One region of the Kocuria sp. KSNUG genome, then DNA from elsewhere that is predicted to be linked to it. Evidence: predicted binding sites of a transcription regulator. Region 1 holds the regulator's gene; the other holds the start of a gene.
The links. Region 1 encodes HrcA, which represses chaperone genes, less so after heat shock. Its sites were predicted from a motif close to TTNGCACTCGNNNNNNNCGAGTGCNAA; they were not measured.
Positions count from the first base shown of each region.

Region 2: AABM36_RS02945 (Hsp20/alpha crystallin family protein) is a predicted target of HrcA. The motif match lies at 2,372-2,398, and genes of this name have one in related genera.

Region 1 covers NZ_CP150981.1:1,785,171-1,790,802, reverse strand. Annotated here, with positions in the region: gene AABM36_RS07740 (16S rRNA (uracil(1498)-N(3))-methyltransferase) at 1-533, opposite strand, end outside; gene dnaJ (molecular chaperone DnaJ) at 530-1,672, opposite strand; gene hrcA (heat-inducible transcriptional repressor HrcA) at 1,736-2,746, opposite strand; gene AABM36_RS07725 (DUF3097 family protein) at 2,920-3,798, shown strand; gene AABM36_RS07720 (DUF4870 domain-containing protein) at 3,946-4,383, shown strand; gene hemW (radical SAM family heme chaperone HemW) at 4,454-5,632, opposite strand, start outside.
Region 2 covers NZ_CP150981.1:671,643-677,274, reverse strand. Annotated here, with positions in the region: gene surE (5'/3'-nucleotidase SurE) at 1-244, opposite strand, end outside; gene AABM36_RS02960 (1-phosphofructokinase family hexose kinase) at 308-1,270, opposite strand; gene AABM36_RS02955 (GNAT family N-acetyltransferase) at 1,332-1,811, shown strand; gene AABM36_RS02950 (ChaB family protein) at 1,816-2,235, opposite strand; gene AABM36_RS02945 (Hsp20/alpha crystallin family protein) at 2,514-2,987, shown strand; gene AABM36_RS02940 (phosphatidate cytidylyltransferase) at 3,078-4,073, opposite strand; gene AABM36_RS02935 (CDP-alcohol phosphatidyltransferase family protein) at 4,080-4,742, opposite strand; gene AABM36_RS02930 (hypothetical protein) at 4,995-5,558, shown strand; gene AABM36_RS02925 (MMPL family transporter) at 5,626-5,632, opposite strand, start outside.

The DNA.
Region 1 (5,632 bases):
TGGAGCACGAGCCACAGCGTGCCCGGCTCGGAACGGATCAGCTCTGCCAGCCCGGCCGTGTCCACCCACGGTGCCAGTTCTGGCCACGTGGCCCTGCGGGACTGCTTGGCCGCGGTGGCCAGCAGCGACTCCCACTTGCCCATGGTCTTGGCGGCGCGCTCGGCCCGCAGGCGCACGATGCTGCGCTCTGCCTGCCAGGGCACCACCCGGGAGACCCCGAGCTCGGTCGCCGACTCGACGGCCTGAAGGTCCCGCTCCCCCTTGGCCAGTGCCTGCACCAGGCTCAGCAGAGGCCGCGGCTGCGGTTCACGCGCGACTGACTTCACGGCCACGGTCATCCGGTCCTTCTCACCGTCCCTGAAGATGCACGTGGCGCGGGTGCCGTGGCCGTCCACGAGGTCGAGGAGCTCGCCGGCGCGCAGCCGGCGCACGGTCACCGCGTGGCGCGCCTCGGGCCCGTGCACGTCGAGGAGCTCCCCCGGACGGGCCCGGGAGAGCTCCTCACCGGGGTGGTGGAAGACGGGGTTGGTCACTGGTCGTTGAACCGCCCGCGCAGCCGGGAGAAGAATCCGCCCGAACCGGTGGCGTTGACCGTGGTGCCGTCGTGGGCCTCCTCGTCCCGCAGCTGCGCCAGCCGCTGCACGAGCTCACGCTGCTCGCCCGTGAGGTTGCGGGGGGTCTCCACCTCGAAGTGGACCTGCAGGTTTCCGCGTCCCTTGCCGCGCAGGTGCGTCACGCCGAGCCCGTCGAGGGTCACGGTGGCGCCGGACTGGGTTCCGGGCTCCACCGCCACGCTGCGGGTGCCGTCGAAGGTCTCCAGGGTCACGGTGGTGCCCAGGGCGGCCGCGGTCATGGGGATGCGCAGCCGGGCGTGGAGGTCGTCGCCCTCGCGGTGGAACGTGGGGTCCGGGTCCACCTTGAGCTCCACGAAGAGGTCGCCGTTGGGCCCACCGGCGGTGCCGGCCTCGCCCTGGCCGCCCAGGCGGATGCGGTTGCCGGACTGGATGCCGGCGGGGATCTTCACGGTGAGCGGGCGGCGGTCACGCACCCGGCCCTCGCCGTAGCACTCGTGGCACGGGCTCTCGATCACGGTGCCAAAGCCGTTGCACTGCGAGCACGGGCCCTGCGTGGTGACCATGCCCAGGATGGACTGGCGCTGGTACTGCATGTGCCCCGAGCCGCGGCACATGCTGCACGTGGTGGGGCTGGTGCCGGGCTGGCAGCAGGAGCCCTCGCACGCGGGGCACACCACGGCGGTGTCCACGGTGATGTCCTTCTCCACCCCGAACACGGCGTCCTTGAGGGAGATGCGCACGTTGATCAGTGCGTCCTGGCCCTGCCGGGTGCGGGACTGCGGGCCGCGCTGGCCGCCCGCCCCCGCGCCCTGGAAGAACGTCTCGAAGATGTCGGAGAAGCCGAACCCGGAGCCCGGGAAGCCACCGCCGAAGCCGGTGTCCGTGCCGTTCTCGTTGCCCGTGGCGTCGTAGACCCGGCGCTTGTCGGGGTCCGAGAGGACGTCGTTGGCGTGCGAGACGCGCTTGAACTCCTCCGCGGCCTCTGGTGACGGGTTGACGTCCGGGTGCAGCTTGCGCGCCTTCTTGCGGTAGGCGCGCTTGATCTCTTCGGCGCTGGCGTCACGGCTCACGCCGAGGGTTTCGTAGTGGTCGCTCACGATGTCGTCGCTTCTGCTTTCGTCGGGTCTGTGGTCTCGGTCGGGGCGGCGCCGGCGCGGCGCTCAGTCCCCCAGGTTCCTGGAGAGGTATCGGGCCACCGCGCGCACGGAGGCCATGGTGGTCGGGTAGTCCATGCGGGTGGGTCCCACCACGCCCACCTTGGAGGCGGCGCGCGGTCCGTAGCCGGTGGCCACCACGGAGGCTTCTGCCAGCGGGTCGTCGCACTCCTCGGAGCCGATCCGCACGGCCACCCCGCGCTCGTCCTGCTGCATCTCGGACAACAACCGCAGCATGGTCACTTGTTCCTCCAGTGCCTCCAGCACCGGGGAGATGCTCTGCGGGAAGTCGCCGCTGAACCTCGCGAGGTTGGCCGTGCCGGCCATCACCAGGCGGTGCTCGTCCGTGGCCGAGGCGAGCAGGGAGAGGGTCTCCCCGACGGCGTCCCCGGCCTCGCGCAACTCCGCGGGCAGCGTCTCCCCCAGTCCGGCGACGGCGCTCGGCACGGCATCCAGCGCCTGTCCCAGCACCCGGGCGAGCACGCGGGCACGCAGCTCCAGCAGCTGGGGCTCCTCCAGCGCGGTGCGCAGCTCCACGGCCCGCTGCACCACGCGGCCCGAGGTGGGGATGAGGATGACCAGCACGGCCGCACCCACGTCCACGAGCTCCACGTGGCGCACGGTGGTTCCCGTGCGCACGGGGTACTGGATCACGGCCGCCTGGTGGGTCAGCTGCGCGAGCAGGCGCACAGTCCGCTCCATGACGTCGTCGATGTCCTGCGCGTCCTCCAGGAACACCTGGATGGCGCGGCGCTGGGCAGGACTCAACGGCTGGACCGCGGCGATCTGGTCCACGAACACGCGGTAGCCCTGGTCGGTGGGGATCCGCCCGGAACTGGTGTGCGGTGCCACGATGAGACCGGCGTCCTCGAGGGCCGCCATGTCGTTGCGCACCGTGGCCGAGGACACGGGAAGCCGGTGGCGCTCCACGAGCGCCTTGGAGCCCACGGGTTCGCGGGAGTGGACGTAGTCCTCCACGATGGCCCGCAGGATCTGCACCCTGCGCGGATGGTCCATGGTCCTCACCTCCCGTGGCGTGTCGAGCAACGGGCCGTGCGCCCGTCGTGGCCGAGCACCAATTTTGGCACTCATCCAGTCACAGTGCTAATCCCCCAGTCTAGGGCGCGGGTGCCCCGGGGCCGCTTTGGTACGCTCGCGGCTGATCTGCCCGCCGCACCGAGGAGGAACCCGTGAACGCACCCGGCTGGGGCTGGGGTCCCCAGGACCTGGACAGCCCCGAGGTGTCCCGCACCCGGCCGAGGGCGCGCGAGGTCGCCGTGGCGCGCGACATGGTGCTGGAGGACGTCGAGACCGGGTGGGTGGGCGCCGTCGTCAGCGTGGAGGTGATCGGCGGCATGCGCGTGGTGGGGCTCGAGGACCGCCACGGCCGGGTCAAGACCTTTCCACTGGGGCCGGGCTTCCTGCTGGACGGCGAACCCGTGCGGCTCACACCCCCCGCGCCGCGGAGCGCCCCCGCCGGCAAGCGCATCACGCGCTCCGGCTCCGTGGCGGTGGAGGGCCTCAGGGCGTCCGTGGCCAAGGAGTCGCGCGTGTGGGTCGAGGGCTACCACGACGCCGAGCTCGTGGCCAAGGTCTGGGGGCACGACCTCGCGGTGGAGGGCATCGTGGTGGAGCCCCTGCACGGCATCGACGACCTGCCCGCCGCCATCCGTGTCTTCAACCCTGGCCCGCAGCGACGCCTGGGGATCCTGGTGGACCACCTGGTGGCCGGCTCCAAGGAGTCCCGCATCGCCGAGCAGGCCCTGCGGGTTCCGGGTGCCGCGGACAACGTGCTGATCCTGGGGCACCCCTACGTGGACATCTGGCAGGCCGTGAAGCCCTCCGCGCTGGGCATCCCCGCGTGGCCCGTGATCCCGCGCGGAGTGGACTGGAAGACCGGCATGGCCAAGGCATTGGGACTGCCCCACCGCACCCCGCAGGACGGGGGCCGCGCGTGGCAGCAGATCCTCACGCGCGTGAACACCTACGCGGACCTGGAGCCTGCGCTGCTGGGCCGTGTGGAGGAGCTCATCGACTTCCTGACCGCGGACCAGGGCACCGCACGCTGAGCCGTCCCCGAACACGGGCGGCCGCAGGGGTCCCGCGGTGTGACGCACACCGTGGCGAGCTCCCAGACGCCCCCGGTATCATCGGGGGAACCAGACCCCCGCTCTCCCGTCTGGTCCGGCTACCGCCCCTGAAAGGGACACCCTCACGTGACTGACGTTGCCTCCACGCCCTCTGCCTCCGCCCAGGACTCCGCCGCGCCGTTCGAGTCCGTGCACCCGGTGGCCCAGCCCCTGGACGTCAACCAGGACCGCCAGTGGGCCACCCTGGCCCACCTCGGCGGCGTGGTGGGTGTGATCCCGAGCTACGTGATCCACCGCGTGTTCAAGGACCGCGGACCGTTCACCGCCCAGGAGTCCCGCGAGGCGGCCAACTACACCATGCTCCCCAGCATCATCGTGCTGGGCGGCATCCTGCTGTCCCTGCTCCCCGTGGTCGGCGGTGTGTTCTCGGTCGTCGCCGCCGTCACCTGGGTGTTCCTGGCGGTCACCTCGGTGCGGGCCGGCATCAAGGTCAACCGCGGTGAGCCGCACCAGTACCGCGCCAACACCCACCTCTACGACCGCTTCACCGGCCACCGGGGCTGACTCGGGCCCCGTCCCGGCTGCGGTGCGCACGACGTGTGCCCGGTGCCGCGTTGCGACCCTGCCGCACAGCTCACCAGTCGAGCAGCCGCCGCGTCACGGCGTCGGCCATGAGGCGCCCGGCATCCGTGAGCACCGCCGTGCCCGCCAGGGCCGCGGGGCCGTCCAGCCAGCCGTCCGCGATCAGCCCCGCCACGGCCCGGCGGCCCTCCGGACGCAGGGACGAGACCGGGATGCCCTCGCTGATCCGGATGCCGAGCATCACGTGCTCCACGTACTGGGTGTCCGCGTCCAGGGTCTCGCGACCCACCGCGGGTGAGACCCCCGCGCGCACCTTGTTGGTGTAGGGCAGCGGGTGCTTGAGGTTCCACCAGCGCACCCCGTCCACGTGGGAGTGGGCTCCGGGTCCGATGCCCCACCAGTCCTGGTTTCGCCAGTAGGCGATGTTGTGCGCGCTGCGGTTCTGTTCCGCCGTGCGCCCGTGGGCGGCACGCGAGAAGTTGGACACCTCGTACCACGCAAAGCCCGCGTCCCGCAGCATGCGGTCCGCGAGCGTGTACTTGTCCGCCTGGTCGTCCGGGTCCGGCTCGGGCACCTCGCCGCGCCGGATCTGGGCGGCCAGCTTGGTGCCGTCCTCGATGATGAGCGAGTACGCGGAGACGTGGTCCGGTTCCATGGCCAGGGCCGCCTCCACGGAGACCTCCCATTCCCGCAGACTCTCCCCCGGAGTTCCGTGGATCAGGTCCACGCTCGTGCCCAGCCCGCGCTCCTTGGCCCAGCCGACGGCGCGCGGCACGTTCGCGGGGGTGTGCGTGCGTTCCAGCACGGCCAGCACGTGCGGCACCGCGGACTGCATCCCGAAGGACACCCGGGTGACACCGGCCTCGGCGAGGACGTCGAAGGTCTCCTGGGTGACGGAGTCGGGGTTCGCCTCGACCGTGACCTCGGCGTCCGGCGCCAGCCCGAAGCTCTCCCGGGCCTGGTGCAGCATGGCGGCGAGTTCCCGCGCGGGCAGCAGCGTGGGGGTGCCCCCGCCGAAGAACACGCTGTGCAGCGGCCGCGGTGGTGCACCGGCGGCGTCGAGCACCGAGCGTGCGAAGCGGACCTCCGCGGCGGCGTCGGCGTGGTAGTCCGCGCGGGACACGCCGTCCCCGAGCTGCTCCATGGTGTACGTGTTGAAGTCGCAGTACCCGCAGCGCACGGCGCAGAACGGGACGTGGACGTACAGGCTCAGGGTGCGCTCGGCGGCGCG
Region 2 (5,632 bases), 1.1 Mb from region 1:
CAATCAGCGCGGGGGCGGCCTTCACCCCCACGCACTCCACGCCCTCGGGCATCCGGGGCGGGTCCGCGGGGACCAGGGCGATCCGCCCGTCGATCTCCTCACCGGACAGGGACGAGCTGGCGCCCGAGTACTCCTCGGCGGGAGCGGCCACCTTGACACTGTGCCCGCGGTCCAGCGCGGCCCGCGCGAGCACCGACAGTCCCGGGGACGAGATGCCGTCGTCGTTGGTGACCAGGATGTGCATGGGGTCCATGGTGGCACGCGGCCCGGGCCCGGACCAGGGTGGCGCCCCCTGTGACCGGGCCCGTCAGGAGAGGGTGCGCACCGTGATCTGGCGGGCGAACTTCTCTATGGTCGTGCGGTTGCCGGTGCCGAGCCCACGGCGGGCCACGTTCAGCGCACCCGCCGAGGCTCCCAGGGCCACGGCGTCCACCAGGTCCAGGCCGCGCGCCAGTCCCACGGAGATGCCCGCGGTCATGGAGTCCCCCGCCCCGCGGTGGTCCAGCGGCGTGATGGACGGCGCCGAGACCTCCCGCACGGTGTCCTTCTCCACGAGCAGCGCCGGGTCCTTGGCGCGCGAGACCACGACGGCGCCCGCACCCCGCTCCACGAGCGCCCGCCCGGCGTCCACGAGGGACTCGGGGGTGTCGTCCGAGCCGAGGTCCAGGTCCCGGACCTCCTCGTGGCTGATCTTGAGCACGTCCACGTGGGCGTCCACGGCGGCCAGCGCAGGAGCGCCGCTCAGGTCCGCGACCACGGTGGTCCCCGCGTCCCGGGTGTCCCGGATGAGCCGGCCGAAGAACGACGCCGGCAGCACGTCCCCGGGTTCCGCGCCCGTGACCGTGAGGACGTCCGAGGCCAGGGCGTCCACGAACGCGGTGCCGTATAGGTCGTCCAGCTCGTGGCGGGAGAGCTCGGGCGGCGGCATGTGGGCCACGGTCTCCCGGTCCTCACCGCGCAGGTCGTACACGTAGCCGCCGTTGCCGTACCCGTAGCGCACGGCGTTGACCTGCATCCCGAGCCCGTCCAGCATGGAGCGGATCAGGGTGCCCAGCTCACCACCGAACGGCCCGTTCACCGAGACGTCCGCGCCCAGGGAGCCGGCCATGCGGGCCACCCACAGGCCCTGCCCGCCGGGGTGCATGTGCACGTCCGACTCGTGGGGGCTGCGGTTGCGGTTCGCCGCCGGCTCCGTGATCTCCGTGATCAGCAGCGGCGTGGGAACCAGGATGGACAGGCGCGGCGCGGCGCCGGAGCGGGTCTCGGTCACGAACGAAAGCTACATCACACCATCCCTGGTGAACAGCACATGGAGGTGCCACCATGGTGGGATGAATTCCACCGCACCGGTCCGCATCGTGGAGGGTCAGGCCGCCAGCGAGCACACCCTGCAGGCCCTGAGCGCGTACTTCAGCGAACTGGACCACCGGATCGACGGCGGGTTCGACCCCGCGCTCACCGAGGTCTCCGGCCCTGAGGACGTGACCCCGCCCCACGGGGACTTCTTCCTCATGACGGACCTGGTCACGGGAGCCGTGATCGCATGCGGAGCGGTCCGGCGGATCGACGACGAGCGCGTGGAGCTGCGCCGGATCTGGGTCACCCCGGAGCACCGCGGCAAGGGCCACGCCCGTACGCTCGTCCGGGCGCTCGAGAACAAGGTGCGCTCCTTCGGCGCCACCACGGCCGTGGTCTCCCTGAACCCGGAGATGACCGAGGGCATCGCGATGTTCCGCAACCGCGGCTACGAGCCCGTGGAGTCCTTCCACCAGGACACCACCGCCTCGGTGTTCCTGGCGCGGGTGCTCTAGGGCCTCAGTCCCGCGCGTCCCGCGTCCTCTTGTCGTTCGCCTTCTCGATGGCCTCCACCAGCTCGTCCTTGGTCATGTCCGAACGGCCCTGCACGTCCAGTTCCTGGGCGATCTCGTAGAGGTGCTCCTTGGAGGCGTTCGCATCCACTCCCCCGGCGGTGTCCTCGGAGTTGAGCCCGCCCTGCTCCGCGCTGGCGTCCGACGGGCCGTTCTCCTCCTTGGGCTCCCAGTGGTCCCCCACCTTCTCGTAGGTGTGCTTCACCGCGGCCCACGCGGTGCGGGCGGCGCGGGACTCGTCGTGGTACTCGTCCTCCGCAGAGTCGTACGCCTGCGCGAACGTGTCCTGCGCCTTCTCGTCCGAGCGCCGCAGCGTGGACGGAATCTCGTCCTGACGCGCGCGACCGTTCTTCCTCGCCTTGGGCACGGTGTCCTCCTGCTCTCGGGAACGTCTCTGGTGCTTCGATTCTAGGAACGACGACGCCGCCCGCCCCACCCATTCGGACCCGACGCAACCCGTGTGCGCCTTGAGCTGAATCCGCTCAACTTTAATGCTCCAACCCTTGGCACCCGGCCGGGGAGAGTGCTAATTTATGAGCAGTTGAGTCAGGGGTACTCAAGGAACGTGACGGCTCCTCGTCCACCGGTTTCACGGGGGCTCCGGGGCGCACCACGGACGAGTCGCACAGGAAAGGAACAGCAGTCATGGCAACCTTCGATCCGTTCTCCGAGGTCCAGAACTTCGCCAACCAGGTGCTCTCCACCCGCAACGGCCTGGAGCAGATGCCCATGGACCTCTTTCGCCGGGGCTCCAACTACTACCTCGCCGCGGACCTCCCGGGCATCGACCCCACCAGCGTGGACGTGGACGTGGACGGCCAGCTGCTGACCATCCGCGCGCAGCGCCGCCTGCCCTCCGCGGAGAAGGACACCAAGTGGATCGTGCGCGAGCGCCGCAACCACTCCTTCGTGCGCCAGCTGAACCTGGGCCAGGGCATCGACACCGAGAACATCACCGCCGCGTACGACAACGGCGTGCTGACCGTGACCATCCCCGTGTCCCCCAAGTCCCAGCCGCGCAAGATCCAGGTGGCCACGGGCCAGAACCAGGACAACGTGGTGCTGGAGAACGGCCAGCAGGAGCAGCAGGCCGAGTCCGGCGAGGACTCCGAGAGCTGACCGCCCGGCGCCAGCCGGCACGCACTGAGTGAGCCACGAGGGCCCGCGGGAGATCCCGTGGGCCCTCGGTCACGCGCGGGGGCCTGGGACTCACCCCGCGAAGAAGAACCGGGTCAGGTGGAAGAACACCGGTGCCGCGAAGATCAGGGAGTCCATCCGGTCCAGGATCCCGCCGTGGCCCGGGATGAGCGCCCCGAAGTCCTTGATGCCGCGGTCCCGTTTGAGGCTGCTCATCACGAGCCCGCCCACGAAACCCAGCAGGCAGGACACCAGGGCCAGCACCCCGGCCTGCCACGGGGTGAACGGGGTCAGCCACCACAGCGCCGCCCCCAGAGCCGTGGCGGAGAGCACCCCGCCCACGAAGCCCTCCCACGTCTTGTTCGGGCTCACGGTGGGCGCGATCCGGTGCCGGCCCACGGTCTTGCCCCACAGGTACTGCAGGACGTCCGAGCCCTGCACCACCACGGCGAGGAACAGCAGCAGCGCGCCCGCCTCCACGCCACCGGAGCCCACGGCGGAGCCGTCCGCCGCGGCCCTGCCCTCGTGGATGGCCACGGGCAGCTGCAGCACCGCCGGGAGGTAGCTCAGGGCGTAGACGCACACCATGAGCCCCCACTGGCTCAGGGCGGCCCGGTGCAGGAACGACTCCGTGCGCCCGGACAGCGCGAGCAGCACGGGCAGGAACAGGAACGCGTACACCGGGATGAAGATGGCGAACATCCCGTACCAGTGCTCCCACACGAACCAGAAGTGCAGCGGGGCGAGAACCACCATGATCCAGCTCAGCACCCTCCGGTCCCGCTCCCCGGGCGGCAGCAGGTTGGCGAACTCCCGCAGGGCCAGCAGGGACAGGGCGAGGAACAGCAGCACCACCGCGGTCTCCCCCAGTGCCAGGCTGCCCACGAGCACCGCCACCATGATCCACCAGGCGAAGATCCGCTGCCGCACGTTCAGCAGCGTGGCCCGCAGCCCTTCCGACGCCGTGCGCCGGTACATCAGCTCCGCCACCACGGTGGCGAGCACCAGGAACCCCAGCAGTCCGGCGAGGAACCACCACGTGGGCCCGCCCAGCAGTCCGATCTCCATGGCGGCCTACCCCTTCTCCCGCAGTTCGCGGGCCACGGCCAGCAGCCGGGTGGTCACGGTCAGCGCGCACCCCAGCACCACGAGCACGAGCGTGACCCACAGGACGCTCCCGCGCGGCCACCCCCACCACGGCTCGGTGGCGCTCAGCAGGATCCCCGCCAGGAGCAGCCACATGCGCCGCTGCTTGGGCAGCACCCCACCGAACTGCTGCGCGCACCCCACGCTCACGCCCAGGGTCCGCACGTAGGCGGTGAGCACCGCGAGGCTCCCGGCCAGCCACCCCAGGGCTGCACCGCCCACCACCGACGACGCCGCCCAGCCGGCCCCCGCGAGCAGCGCCAAGTCTGAGATCCGGTCCGGCACCTCGTTGTAGAGCTCCCCCGTGGGTGTGCGTAGCCCGCCCTCCACGGCGAGCATCCCGTCGAACATGTTGCACAGCAGACGCAGGGGGATGCAGAGCGCGGCGAGGACGAGCGCGAGGGTGCGGGCGGCGTCGTCCGCGTGCACCGAGACCGCCAGGCAGCCGCAGCCCACCAGGGAGACGAGCACCGAGGCCACCGAGATGTGGTTGGGGCGCAGTCCCGCGCGCTGCAGGGCGCCGGCGATGGCGGTGGCCCACCCGGCGGAACGCTGCGGGATGGGCCTGCGCAGGGGATCGGTGGTGGCCATGCGGCGTCTCCTCGGGCCGTGGGGACTGTGGATCTGCGCCAACAGTGGCACACCCGCGGCCCTGCGGTGGTTGGATGTCCACAACCGCGCCGCCTCGAGACCACCGGGAGACCACCGTGCACAGCAGAACCCTGGACGGGCCCACGCGGCCCTGGAGCCCGCACCGGCCACGGCTGACCTGCGGAGACGCTCCGCGTGCCACACCGGGAGCCGCCGTCACGCGCCGCGCCCACCCCGGGGTGGTGGAGCCCGGTGAGTGTGCTGCGTGACCACGCCGTGGCCGGTGCCTGGGGCTTCGCGGAGGCCACCGCGTTCTTCGTGGTCCCGGACGTGTGGCTCTCCGCGGCTGCCCTCCGGAACCTGCCCCGCGGACTCGCGTGCGCGGCGTCGGCCACCACGGGTGCCCTGGTGGGCGGCGCCGTGATGCACCGCTGGGGTGCCCGTGTTCCCGGTGACGACTCGGCGCGGATGCTCGCCCGGATCCCCGCGGTCTCCTCCGCGATGGTCGCGCGGGTGGAACGGGACATGGCCGCCCGCGGGTTCACGGCCGTGCTCCTGGGGCCGCTGCGGGGCACCCCCTACAAGCTCTACGCCCGCACCGCCGGGCTGCGCGGTGATCCGCTGCACCGGTTCCTCGCGTGGTCCGTGCCCGCACGGGCCCCGCGCTTCGTGGTGGTCACGGCCGCGGTCGGCGGGATCTCCGCCCTGCACGGACGGCTCTGGCCGGACGCTCCCGAACGGGTGCGGTGGGCGATCTTCGGCACCGGGTGGACCGCGTTCTACGCGTGGTACTTCCGCACGGTGGGCCGGGAATGAGAACGGGCCCCGGGCAACGACCAGGACGGTCGGCACCCGGGGCCCGTTGAGCCGGTGCGAGGGACGCTCAGCGG